3 regions of the Dietzia sp. Alg238-R159 genome follow, and region 1 is predicted to be linked to each of the others. Evidence: predicted binding sites of a transcription regulator. Region 1 holds the regulator's gene; each other region holds the start of a gene.
The links. Region 1 encodes LexA, which represses DNA repair genes until DNA is damaged. Its sites were predicted from a motif close to CGAACANNTGTTCG; they were not measured.
Positions count from the first base shown of each region.

Region 2: G6R20_RS04265 (HNH endonuclease signature motif containing protein) is a predicted target of LexA. The motif match lies at 2,003-2,016, and genes of this name have one in related genera.
Region 3: G6R20_RS14835 (CoA transferase subunit A) is a predicted target of LexA. The motif match lies at 2,547-2,560, and genes of this name have one in related genera.

Region 1 is NZ_UNRI01000002.1:312,967-317,115, reverse strand. Features, by position in the region: gene dapF (diaminopimelate epimerase) at 1-253, shown strand, start outside; gene hflX (GTPase HflX) at 307-1,755, shown strand; gene lexA (transcriptional repressor LexA) at 1,796-2,464, opposite strand; gene G6R20_RS06210 (hypothetical protein) at 2,696-3,136, shown strand; gene nrdR (transcriptional regulator NrdR) at 3,248-3,703, shown strand; gene hrpA (ATP-dependent RNA helicase HrpA) at 3,714-4,149, opposite strand, start outside.
Region 2 is NZ_UNRI01000001.1:906,637-910,785, reverse strand. Features, by position in the region: gene G6R20_RS04280 (GNAT family N-acetyltransferase) at 1-848, shown strand, start outside; gene G6R20_RS04275 (MmcQ/YjbR family DNA-binding protein) at 845-1,231, shown strand; gene G6R20_RS04270 (hypothetical protein) at 1,326-1,844, opposite strand; gene G6R20_RS04265 (HNH endonuclease signature motif containing protein) at 2,220-3,956, shown strand; gene G6R20_RS04260 (SDR family oxidoreductase) at 4,025-4,149, opposite strand, start outside.
Region 3 is NZ_UNRI01000007.1:89,813-93,961, forward strand. Features, by position in the region: gene G6R20_RS14820 (acetyl-CoA C-acetyltransferase) at 1-772, opposite strand, end outside; gene G6R20_RS14825 (IclR family transcriptional regulator) at 793-1,602, opposite strand; gene pcaD (3-oxoadipate enol-lactonase) at 1,617-2,408, opposite strand; gene G6R20_RS14835 (CoA transferase subunit A) at 2,571-3,323, shown strand; gene G6R20_RS14840 (3-oxoacid CoA-transferase subunit B) at 3,327-3,956, shown strand; gene G6R20_RS14845 (malate dehydrogenase) at 4,086-4,149, shown strand, end outside.

The DNA of each region.
Region 1 (4,149 bases):
GATCGCCACCCCGATGGTGGACGGTCGGGTCGCCATGCGGGTCCACGAGCGGGGATCAGGGGAGACCATGTCCTGCGGAACCGGAATCGTCGCGACCGCGGTCGCCGCGCTGGCCGACTCGGGGGAGGCGACGGGCGACGTCGTCGTGGTGGTCCCGGGCGGCGAGGTGGAGGTATCACTGACCGGTGCCGGGTCCTCGCTCACCGGTCCGTCCACACTCGTCGCCCACGGTCATTACCACCGTGGTCGGTAGCACACCGTCTCGAACGGGACACCGGGGGGCCCGGTGTGAGAAGATGAACCCGAATGACTACTGATCACACGGCCGCTGACCGGCCGACACGCGACCTCGATCCATCCATCGGTGAATTCCAGCTCGAGGAGAGATCCTCGATGCGCCGGGTGGCGGGGCTCTCCACCGAACTCCAGGACGTCAACGACGCCGAGTACCGCCAGCTCCGACTCGAACGTGTCGTGCTCGTCGGTGTCTGGACCGAAGGGTCCGCCGCACAGGCGGACGCCGCGATGGACGAGCTCGCCCAGCTCGCCGAGACCGCGGGATCGGAGGTGTGCGACGCGCTCATCCAGCGCCGCGACAAGCCCGATGCCGCCACGTACATCGGGTCGGGCAAGGTCAGCGTCCTCAAGGACGTGATCGCGGCGACCGGCGCCGACACCGTCATCTGCGACGGCGAGCTCACCCCGGGGCAGCTGCTCGCGCTGGAGAAGGCGGTCAATGTCAAGGTCATCGACCGTACCGCGCTGATCCTCGACATCTTCGCGCAGCACGCCACCAGCCGTGAGGGCAAGGCCCAGGTGACGCTCGCCCAGATGGAGTACATGCTGCCCCGTCTGCGTGGTTGGGGCGAGTCGTTGTCCCGCCAGGCGGGCGGCCGTGCCGGCAGCAACGGCGGCGTCGGTCTTCGCGGCCCGGGTGAGACCAAGATCGAGACCGATCGGCGCCGGATCCGCGAGCGGATGGCCCGTCTGCGTCGCGACATCAAGGGGATGAAGCAGTCCCGGGACACCAAACGGCACCGTCGGCGTTCCACTCCGGTGCCGTCCATCGCCATCGCCGGATACACGAACGCCGGGAAGTCCAGCCTGCTCAACCGGATCACCGGAGCCGGCGTCCTGGTTCAGAACGCCCTGTTCGCCACCCTCGATCCGACGACGAGGAAGGCCGAGTTGCCCGACGGCAGGGCGGTCGTCTTCACGGACACCGTGGGATTCGTCAGGCATCTGCCGACCCAGTTGGTCGAGGCCTTCAGGTCGACTCTTGAAGAGGTCGTCGACTCCGAGTTGCTCCTCCACGTGGTGGATGGTTCGGATGCCTTCCCGCTCCGCCAGATCGAGGCGGTGCGCAAGGTGATCAACGAGGTGGTGGAAGAGCAGAACGCGGAGCGTCCCCGCGAACTTCTCGTCATCAACAAGATCGACGCCGCGGATCCCGTGGTCCTGACCGAATTGCACCACGCGCTACCCGACGCCGTGTTCGTCTCGGCGGTCACCGGGCAGGGCGTCGACGAGCTCCTCGAGAGGATCACCCAGATCGTCGCCTCCGGGGACACCGAGCTGACCCTGTCCGTTCCGTACTCCCGCGGGGACGTGGTGTCGCGGGTCCACGCCGAGGGCGCGGTGGTCGAGGAGGAACACACCCAGGACGGAACCCGGCTGGTGGTCCGGTTGCCCGCGTCCGTGGCCGGCGAACTGGACGAGTTCGCGGTCCGCGATCCACATGACGGCGCCGCCTGACCCCTGCGGGGACGGGCGGCGCGTCAATCGAACAACGGGCTCAGAGCTTCCGGAACACCGTCACGACCTTGCCGAGGATCGTCGCGTGCTCGCCCGGAATCGGGCTGAACGACGGATTGTGGGGCAACAACCAGACTCCGCTCGAGTCGTTCCGGAAGGTCTTGACCGTGGCCTCCCCGTCGATCATGGCGGCGACGATCTCCCCGTTGTCCGCGACGTTCTGCCGCCTGACCACCACGTAGTCGCCATCGCAGATGGCGGCGTCGATCATCGACTCGCCGACGACCTTGAGCATGAACAGATCACCTGACCCGACGAGGTCCGCCGGCAGGGGGAAGATCTCCTCGACGGCCTGTTCCGCGAGGATGGGCCCGCCCGCCGCGATCCGGCCGAGGACGGGTACGTAGACGGGTTCGACCGCGCCTCCCGGACGCTGGGGCTCCGGCGCAGGTGACCGGCGGCCCCGTGACTTCTGCCCCGGGACACCGTGGACGTCGACCGCGCGCGGCTTGTGAGGATCCCGCGTCAGGAAGCCCTTCTTCTCCAACGTGCGGAGTTGATGCGCCACCGACGACGTGGACTGTAAGCCGACCGCGTCCCCGATCTCGCGGATGCTCGGCGGATAACCACGCTCCTTGACGGTGTCGTGGATGTGCAGGAGAACGCTCTTCTGTCGGTCCGTCAGTGACTCGAAATCGGGCTTCGGCATCTCGTGGGGTCCCTTCGGCGAATGAATGTTCGACGCTGTGATCTGTCTACACCCTAGTGCCAACCACCGCCTTGCGCCACACACGTGTTCGAAGAAATTCCTCTGCGAATCGTGATTGTGTCGGAGTCGCGTGATACAACTCTAGGGGAGTTCGGATTCGAACAGATGTACTGAGACAGACATACAGGTGTGCGAACCCTGATCGCACACCGTATCGAGTAGGGAGCCACCATGACCGTTGTCGAGCTTCAGTCCCACCCACGTCCGGCCGTGCGGTGGACCGAGGTCTGCCCCGATGACCATCGTGGACAGGGCGCTCACCTCGACCGGCCGAGAGATGTGTCGGTGCTCGTGCGTCCCACGCCTGCGCCGCGGCGCACGCTGGTCCGACCCGAGGGCAATCGGCTGGCCGTCACGTCCGCCCGTGCGGGGAACCTCGTCCGGCCGCGGGTGGCGGCCCGTCCGGCCACCGTCACATCGGTCGCCCCCGGTCGGCGTGTACTCGTGCGCCCGGTCTCGACGGACCGCGCGCGGGCGTGCCACGTCGAGGCCCCGGTGTCCACCGGGGTGGTCGACGACGTGCCGGCCTGGGCACTGCTGGCGTGCGGGATCGCATTCGGCGTGATCATGCTTCTCGCAGTGGCCTTCCTCGGCGGACCCGCCTACGCGTGACCGGGCAGCGGGCCTCCTAGAATGGACCGCGGGCGGCGGTCTGCCACCCCCGCGTTCCGTCAGGCACGATCCGGGACGTGTGAACTCCGGTCGACGAAGGGCCCCACGGGAATGTACTGCCCGACATGCCATCACGAGGACTCCCGGGTGATCGACTCACGATCCGTCGACGAGGGACAGGCGATCCGGCGTCGACGGGAGTGCCCCCGGTGCGGACACCGGTTCACGACGCTCGAGACGCCACTGCTGACGGTTCTCAAGCGGAACGGGGTGACCGAGGCGTTCAGCCGGGACAAGGTCGTTCGCGGTGTCCGCCGCGCGTGCCAGGGACGATCGGTCGACGAGGACGCTCTCCGTCGCCTCGCCCAGCAGGTCGAGGACGCAGTGCGCTCCGGCGGTGTGTCCGAGGTTCCGGCCCACGAGATCGGGCTCGCCATCCTGGGCCCTCTGCAGGATCTGGACGAGGTCGCCTACCTGCGTTTTGCATCCGTGTACAAGCAGTTCAGCTCGGCCGACGACTTCGAACGCGAGATCATCGCCCTCCGAGAGCGTCGCGCGAGCCGCTGACCGCGCAACGTCATCTGGACGACCGTGGGGCGAGCGCAGACGCCACCGCCTTGTCGATCCGCTCTGCCGACACTGGACGGGCCGTACCCAGTGACTGCGCGAACAGCCCCACCCGGTACTCGGCGAGCATCCACCGCAGATCCCGGCACGCCCGCGCCCCGCCCGGCCGCCGTCGCAGGGCCGCGCATGCGTCCTCGACGGTCGACTCGGAGCGGCTCAACTTCGCCGTGAGCTCGCCGTGCCGGGCGGGAGACTTCTCCGCGAGGTCCAACCGGACACCGACCGCCCGCACATGCCGCTCCAGATGTGGGAGCACATCCGAGGGATGGCGTGCGAGGAATCCCTGTCCGACGAGGAAGTCCAGCGAGGGACGGACATCGTCGGCGACGTCTGCCGGCACCTCCGCCAAACGGCCCGACACGGACTGGGCGGCCATCAGCGCGGGA
Region 2 (4,149 bases), on a different contig from region 1:
CGGCCCTGTGGCGCGAGAGCCCCGTTTCGCGGCTGGCCCCCGGAGAACGTGCCGTCACGCTGGCCTCGATGCTGCACGTGGACCTGCACGGGCGGTCCCTCGCCGTCGAGCACCTCGAGCGGTCGGGCCTGGACGCCCGCACCTGGCTCCGGGCGCTGCTCGACGCCTACGTGCTGCCCGTCGCGAGGTGCCTGCTCGTGCACGGGCTGGTCTTCATGCCGCACGGTGAGAACGTGATCGTGGTGATGGGCCCCGACCACACCGTGCGCCGGGCGCTGTTCAAGGACATCGGCGAGGAGGTCGCCGTGGTGCGTGACCGGCCTCTGCCCTCTGGGCTCGAGCGGATCCGCCACGTGGTGGACGCGGAGACAGCCGCACTGAGCGTCCACACCGACGTCATGGACGGGGTGCTGCGCCACCTCGCCTCGATCCTCGACGTCGCCGGGGTGCTCGAGGCGGATCAGTTCTGGGACGAGACGCGGCAGTGCCTGGAGACCCTGGCTCCCGGCGGCGGCCGCGGCGGCGAGGGTCGCGGCGGCGAGGGGCACAACGGCGAGGACCACGACGGCGGGGACTACGACGGCCGGGTGCACGACGGCGAGGTGCACCGTCCCACCTGGGAGGCGCTGTTCGCTCCGCGGTTCAAGCACTCGTGTCTCAACCGCCTGCAGTTGCGTAATACGCGGCAGATGGTCGACCTGACCGATCAGGCCGGGTCATTGCAGTTCGCGGGGACGCTCGCCAACCCGCTCGTCTCCCGGCTGGTCCGGGACGACGACACGCCGGGCGAACCGCAGCGTCCCCCTCGCCCGGGCGCAGAGCCGGCGACGGTAGCGTCGACGGCATGAACGGACGGGAACTCCAGAAGTGCGCGGCGATGCGCGCCCGCGAACTGCCCGCGTCGACTCTGGAGTTCCCGTTCGGGCCGGACTTCGATGTGTTCAAGGTCCGCGGGAAGATGTTCATGTTCCACGCGGTCGTCAACGGCGAGGGTCAGGTGATCCTCAAGGCACTGCCGTCGGACTCAATGGCCCTGCGCGATGCGCACGCCGACATCACGCCCGGGTACCACATGAACAAGCGGCATTGGATCTCGCTGCACCCCGGCGGCACGCTGACCGCGGACATGGTTTCCGAGCTGGTCACCGAGTCCTACCGACTCGTGGTGTCGGGCCTACCCCTGGCGCAGCAGCCCGTCGAACCGCACGCCTTCGGGCGCCAGCAGCGTTAGGTAGGCCGACGCCCACCACCCGGATCGACCCCGCCCCTTAGCCAGGGCCTTGGGGTTGGAGTCCGGGCGCGGGGCGCGGGGCGCGGAAGCCGCCTCAGTTCTCCGGAGTCAGCGCGGCCTCGGAGACAGAACCCAGTCGATCACCCACGGACCCCTCCACCGACTCTGTGGCGGACCCGGTGTCAATCTGATCCTCGAGCGACGCGCCGACCAGCGGCACGCCGGACACCACCGCGCCGACGGAACCCTGGACGTCTCCCTCGAGCAGCGCATCCGCCGACTCGGCGACCGGGTTGAGGACCATGCAGATGACTCCCACCGGAACCTGCAACGGCACGCCCATCAGGTTGGCGGCAGCGCCGGCCGCCGAACCGAGATTGCACACGAGGGTGGCGGTGGAACCCAGCGGTCCGGAGGCGTAACCGGGCAGAGAACCTGTAACGGAACCGGGCAGCAGCTCGCCAGCCTCGCCGAGATAGCCCCCCTCGGTCTCCGATGCTCCCGGGAGGGAGTCGGAGCCGGTGGCTTCCGAAGTCTGGGCGGCGGCGGCCCCCGTAGAGAAGACGAGGAGCGCGGCGGCCACGGCTCCGGCACAGGTGATGGTCTTGGTCATGGAACGCCTCCGAGTTTGGGTCTACGGGGCATCCACCCCAAGCAATCAAGAAGAGTGGATCATACATTTCGCTGAAATGGGCGATCGGTGATTGCAATTCAATGGATAGGCCAGAAGCGGAAAAAACCCTTGCTTGTTCGAATGCGTGTGCGTATCATAGAACACAGATTCGATACCAGGTAGCCGGACGGTCAGGGGGTGGAGCACATGGGCGGAAACGCAGACGCCGCGGCCGGTGGCCCGTCCCCGTTTGGTGGCTCGCCCTCGTCTGGTGGCTCGCCCTCGTCTGGTGGCTCGCCCTCGTTTGGTGGCGGCGCCGGTTCCGCGGCGCCCGTGTCGCTGTCGGGGTTGCGGGCGGCGGCGCGGGAGGGGTGGATGGGCGAGAATCGTGCGGCGGCGCGCCGGTTCGTGGCCTGTTACGAGTTGTTTGTCGAATGCCAGCGTCGGGAGGAGTCCGGGGCGGGCGGCGGTGAGTGTCGGCCCGGTCATGCGGTRCTCGATCCGATCGATGTCGCGGCCGGGTACGTGGTGTCGGCGATGGCGATCTCGACGGGCCGGGCCGAACGGATGATCACCTTCGCCCTCGATCTGCACCTGCGGTATCCGGCGATCCTGTCCGCGATGGCGCAGGGGCGGCTGGATCTGCAGGCTGCGAATATCCTGGCCTCGCAGATGGCCACCGTCCACGTCGATGTGCTCGAGGCGGTGCAGCGGCAGGTCGTCGAGGAGTATCTCGCCGCGATCGAGGGCGGGGTGCGCCTTGGTGAGAAAGCCATCCGCGGCAACGTCGATGCGATCATCGCCCGCTACGACGCGAACGGGATCCGCTTGCGCCGTCAGGAAGCGGCCCGCACCCGCGGGGTGCGGTTCCATAAGGGCGTCGATGGCATGTCCAGTGTCTCGGCGATCCTGGCCACCGAGGAAGCAGCCGTCCTGGCAGAGGCCCTCGACCAGCGCGTGAAAGACCACAAGTACGCCGACGCCCAAGCCGCCGCCAACACCCAAGCCGAGACCGACACCGCGGGCGCTGGGACTGGCGGCGCGACCACTGGCCACGGCACTGGCGCTGATGAGGTTGAGGATTACTCGATCGCCGAGCGTCGCGCCGACGCCCTGATGTCCCTGGTGTGCGGCGATCCCGGCCTAGCCGGCACCCCGGCCCGCCCCGGCCGGCCCGGCGCGCCGGGTGCCGGGGTGGCGTTGCGGCCGAAGGTCACCGTCATCGCCACCGGCAACACCGCCCGCGACGCCGGCGGCGCCCGAGTGGAGTTCACCCGCACCGGCCAGGCCGCCCTGCAGGCCCTGCTCGACATGCTCGCCACCAGCGACGGAGCCACCTTCGAGCCCATCGATCCGCGCATCGGGGCCGCCGATGACGCCCGCGCCGCCCTGAAATACCGGCCCGGTGCCCAGTTGGCCCGCCGGATCCGGCTGCGCGATGGCACCTGTCGCCACCCCGGCTGTGCGATCCCGGCCGAGGCCTGTGATCTGGATCATGTGGTGCCGTTCGATCAGGCCGACCCCCAGCGGGGCGGGCACACCATCGAGGGCAACCTCGCCGCAATGTGCCGGCGCCATCACCGGTTCAAGACCTTCTCGGACTGGATCTACGACCTGCAGCCCGACGGCACCCTGCTGGTGCGCACCCCGGACGGTTCGACCATGCTCACCCGACCCTCCGGCCCACTGGCCGAGTACCGGCGTGAACAGGCCCGCGCCGAGACCGAGGCGTGGACCCGGCAGCAACGCCGCAGCCCCGGGCCCACCGGTGACGAGAAGGCCGACGCGGAGCCGACGTTCTGGTCGCGCCGCGCGGCCCGCCACCGCACCGAACGCCGCAACGCCGAACGCGCCCGCACCTTTGACCCCACCCCACCCGCGCCCGGCACGGGGACGGGCACCGGGAACGGCACGAGCACAGGCGGCGCCGGTTCCAGCGCCGCCGCGGCCGAGGACGCCACGCCCGAGAAAGCCACCCCCGCCAGCGCCACCCCTGAGAGCGCCAGCCGCTGGTGGGCCCGCAACAAGCCCCACCACAGCGACATCGAAAAAGGCATCCGCGCCCTACTCCACGAACGCCTCGACGAACTCATCGACCCGCCACCCTTCTGACACCACGAGGGCCGCGCCGGGCATGACGGCGCGGCCCTCGTCGGCGCCCGGGTGGGGCCACCAGTGGGTCAGACGAAGCGGCGGCTGATCTTCTCGGGCAGGAGCGTGAGCAGCGGCCCGATCGCCTTCCACGGCTTGGCGGGAACCAGCGCGCGGGTGGGCTCGGCGTCGATCGTCTTGACCAGCGCGTCGA
Region 3 (4,149 bases), on a different contig from region 1:
GGCCGGAGGCGTTCCCGGCGGTCACGGTGGCCTCCGGGTCGGTGCGGCCCATGATGGGCCGCAGGCGCGCCAGCGCCTCGACGGAACTGTCGGCACGGGGATGCTCGTCGGTGTCGACGACGAGGTCGTCACCCTTGCGCTGCGGAACGGTCACCGGGACGATCTCCTCGGCGAACGCCCCGGACTCCTGCGCGGCCACGGCCCGCTGGTGGGACTGCACGGCCAACCGGTCCTGCTCGTCCCGGCTGATGCCGTACTCACGACGGAGGTTCTCGGCGGTCTCGATCATCCCGCCGTCGATGATGTGCGAGCGTCCGCCGACGGTCGTGCGAGCCCGGCCGAGACGGTCGACCAGCGAGATCCCGTCCCCGCGGATGCCCCAGCGGGGGCTCGGGGAAGCGTAGAACTCCACCTGGCTCATCGACTCGACGCCGCCGGCGACCACGAGGTCCATGCCGCCGGAGGCGACCTGGAGTGCGCCGGTGATGATCGCCTGGAGTCCGGAGCCGCAGCGCCGGTCGAGTTGCATGCCCGGCACGTCGATCCCCAGGGGGGAGTCGAGTGCGGCGATGCGGCCGATGGCGGGCCCCTCGCCGTTCGGGGAGCCCTGTCCCAGCACCACGTCGTCGACGTCGGCTCCGGTCAGGCCGGTGCGCTCGACGAGGGCGGTGAGCAGGTCGGTGGCCAGGGTGTTCGCGTCCAGGTCGCGGAACACCCCGCCGAAGCGTCCCACGGGGGTGCGCAGGGGTTGGCAGATGACGACGTCACGCATGGATTTTCCTCAGTTCGGGTTCAGCGGTTGACGATGGCGAGGTCGGCCGACAGTGCGCGGGCGGTGGCCAGCAGTTCGGGGATGACCTCGCCTGTGAGCTGGTCGGGGGAGTAGCGGGCGGCGTGGGTGGAGACGTTGAGGGCCGCGCTGACCGCGCCGTGGCGGTCGTGGACCGGTGCGGCCACCGAGCGCAGGCCGGGCTCGAGTTCCTGGTCGACGACGCACCACCCGCGCTCGGCCACCCGCGCCAGCTCCGCGCGGAGCGCTGACTCGTCGGCGAGGCCGTGGGGGGTGAGCGCCCGCAGGTCCGTCGCGTCGAGGTAGGCGTCGAGGTCCTCGGCGGGGAGCGAGGCGAGCAGGACCCGCCCCATCGACGTGGCGTAGGCGGGGAACCGGGTTCCGATGGTGATGCCGATGGTCATGATGCGACGCACCTGGACGCGCCCCACGTAGACGATGTCGGGGCCGTCGAGTACCGCCACGGACGAGGATTCGCCGAGTCGCGAGCTGAGTTTCTCCAGGTGCGGTTGGGCGAGGTCCGTCAGCGGGAGCGCCGACAGGTAGCTGTACCCGAGGTCGAGGACCCGGGGGGTGAGCCAGAAGACCGAGCCGGCCGTGTCCACGTAGCCCAGTTCGACGAGGGTGTGGAGGAAGCGGCGGGCGGTCGCCCGGGTCAGTCCGGTGTTGCGCGCGACATCACTGAGGGTCTGGCGTGGCTGGCGGGCGTCGAATGCCCGGATGACCGCCAGGCCGCGCGCGAGCGACTGGACGAAGTCGGGGGAGGCCGGGCGGTCCCCGCCGTCGTCTCCGGACCCGGTCGGGGACGACACCACGTCGGGGCGGGTCACGCCGCGCCCGTGTTTCGTGCGGCGTCGAGGTGTCGGCGGAGCGCGTCGGTGATGCGGTCCGGGATCTCGACGGTGGGCACGTGGGCTGCCGGGGAGACGACGACGAAGTCCGCTCCGGGCACCCCGTCGGCGATCTCGCGCAGTGCCTCCGGGGGAGTGGAGGGGTCCTCGTCCCCCGCGAGCACGAGGGTGGGGCAGGAGATCCGACCCAGCTCGGCGCGGTTGTCCCAGCCGGCCAGCGCGTCGCAGCAGGAGGCGTATCCCTCGGCCGGGGTGCCCAGGACCATCTCGCGGAGCCCGGCGACCAGCTCGGGCTCGGCCTCGGCCCGCGCGGCGGTGATCCACCGTGCGACGACGGCGTCGGCGACCGCGGCCGTCCCGCCCTCGCGGACCGCGGTGGCGCGATCGGCCCAGCCGGACGGTTCACCGAACTTCGCGGCGGTGCACAGGAGGGCGGTGGAGAGCACGCGGGTGGGTTCGTGGACGGCGAGCCACTGGGCCACCGCGCCACCGAGCGAGAGTCCGGCCACGTGGAACCGGTCCACGTCGATCGAGTCGAGCAGGGCCAGAACGTCGGCGGCCAGGTCGGCGATCGTGCAGGGGCCGGGGACGACCTCGGACGTGCCGTGGCCCCGGTGGTCCACCGCGACCACGGTGTGGTCGCGGGACAGGTCCCGGGCCTGCGCGTCCCACATCGAACGGTCGGACCCGAGTGATCCGAGGAGGACGAGGACGGGGGTGTCGTCGGACCGGGGTCCGCTGACCTCGTGGGACAGGGTGGCGGGCATGGTGTCGGTCCTCTCGTGCGTCTGGTCGCGGGCGGTGCGTTGCGTGGTGTGTGGTGCGCTCGGGCGCAGGCGCTCCACGTCGGTACCTGACCCACGATACCCGCATATCGTACGATGAGCGAACACTTGTACAAGATGCGAACACCGGATAGGGTTCGTGACATGACCAACAAGATCTTCTCGTCGGCCGCGGACGCGGTCGCGGACATCCCCGACGGTGCCTCCCTGGCCGTGGGCGGGTTCGGTCTGGTCGGCATCCCCGCCGTCCTCATCGACGCGCTCCTCGAGCAGGGCGCCACCGACCTGAGCACGGTGAGCAACAACTGCGGGACCGACGGTTTCGGCCTGGGCAAACTTCTGGAATCGCACCGGATCACCCGGACCACGGCCTCGTATGTCGGCGCCAACAAGGAGTTCGCCCGCCAGTACCTCTCCGGCGAGCTCGAGGTGGAGCTCACGCCGCAGGGCACGCTCGCCGAGCGCATGCGGGCCGGAGGCGCCGGCATCCCCGCCTTCTACACCCCGGCCGGCGTCGGCACGATGGTCGCCGACGGGGGCCTGCCGCTGCGTTACGACGGCGAGGGGGGCGTCGCCAAGGCGTCCGAGCCCAAGGAGGTCCGGGTCTTCGACGGCGAACAGTACGTCCTCGAGCGCGGGATCGTCACCGACTTCGCCCTGGTCCACGCCCACAGGGCCGACACCATGGGCAACCTGCAGTTCCGTGGGACGGCCCGCAACTTCAACCCGGACGTGGCCATGGCCGGTCGGATCACGATCGTGCAGGCCGAGGAGGTCGTAGAGCCGGGCGGGATCGACCCGGCCAACGTCCACATCCCCGGCATCTTCGTCCAACGGATCGTCGAGGTCGGCCGCCAGGAGACCGGCGTCGAGATCCGCACCACCAGGGAGGCCTGAGCCATGAGCTGGACCCACGAGCAGATGGCGGCCCGCATCGCCGCGGATTTCACCGACGGCCAATACGTCAACCTCGGTATCGGTATGCCCACCCTCATCCCCGGTTGTCTTCCCGAGGGTGTGCAGGTGACCCTCCACTCGGAGAACGGCATCCTCGGCGTCGGGCCGTACCCGACGGACGACGAGCTCGACCCCGAGATGATCAACGCCGGCAAGGAGACCATCACCGCCGAGGAGGGGGCGGCGTTCTTCTCGTCGTCGGAGTCCTTCGCCATGATCCGCGGCGGTCACGTCGACGTCGCCGTCCTCGGCGCTATGCAGGTCTCGCAGTCCGGCGACCTGTCCAACTGGATGGTCCCCGGCGCCATGGTCAAGGGCATGGGCGGTGCGATGGACCTCGTCCACGGCGCCGACCGCGTGATCGTGATGATGGACCACGTCACCCGCAAGGGCGACCTCAAGCTCATGCAGGAGAACACGCTCCCGTACACGGGCAAGGGCTGCGTCCAGCGGGTCGTCACCGACCTGTGCGTCCTCGACATCGCGCCGGAGGGCTTCCGGCTCGTCGAACTGGCGCCGGACGTGACGATCGACGAGGTCCGCCGGAAGACGGGCGCCGAGATCCACGCCTGAGTCGATCCACCCCGAGCCGACGCGCGGGTGGACGTCAGGTGTACACCGCCCGCGGAGGCGGGAGGCGGGGTCGGATTCTCGCTACTGTGGGAACCGACCCCGTCGTCGTCTCCGGAAGGTCCGCCCCGCATGAGCACCTCCACCCCGGTCACCGCCACCCCGGCCACCGTGACCGTCACCGGCGCCGCCGGAA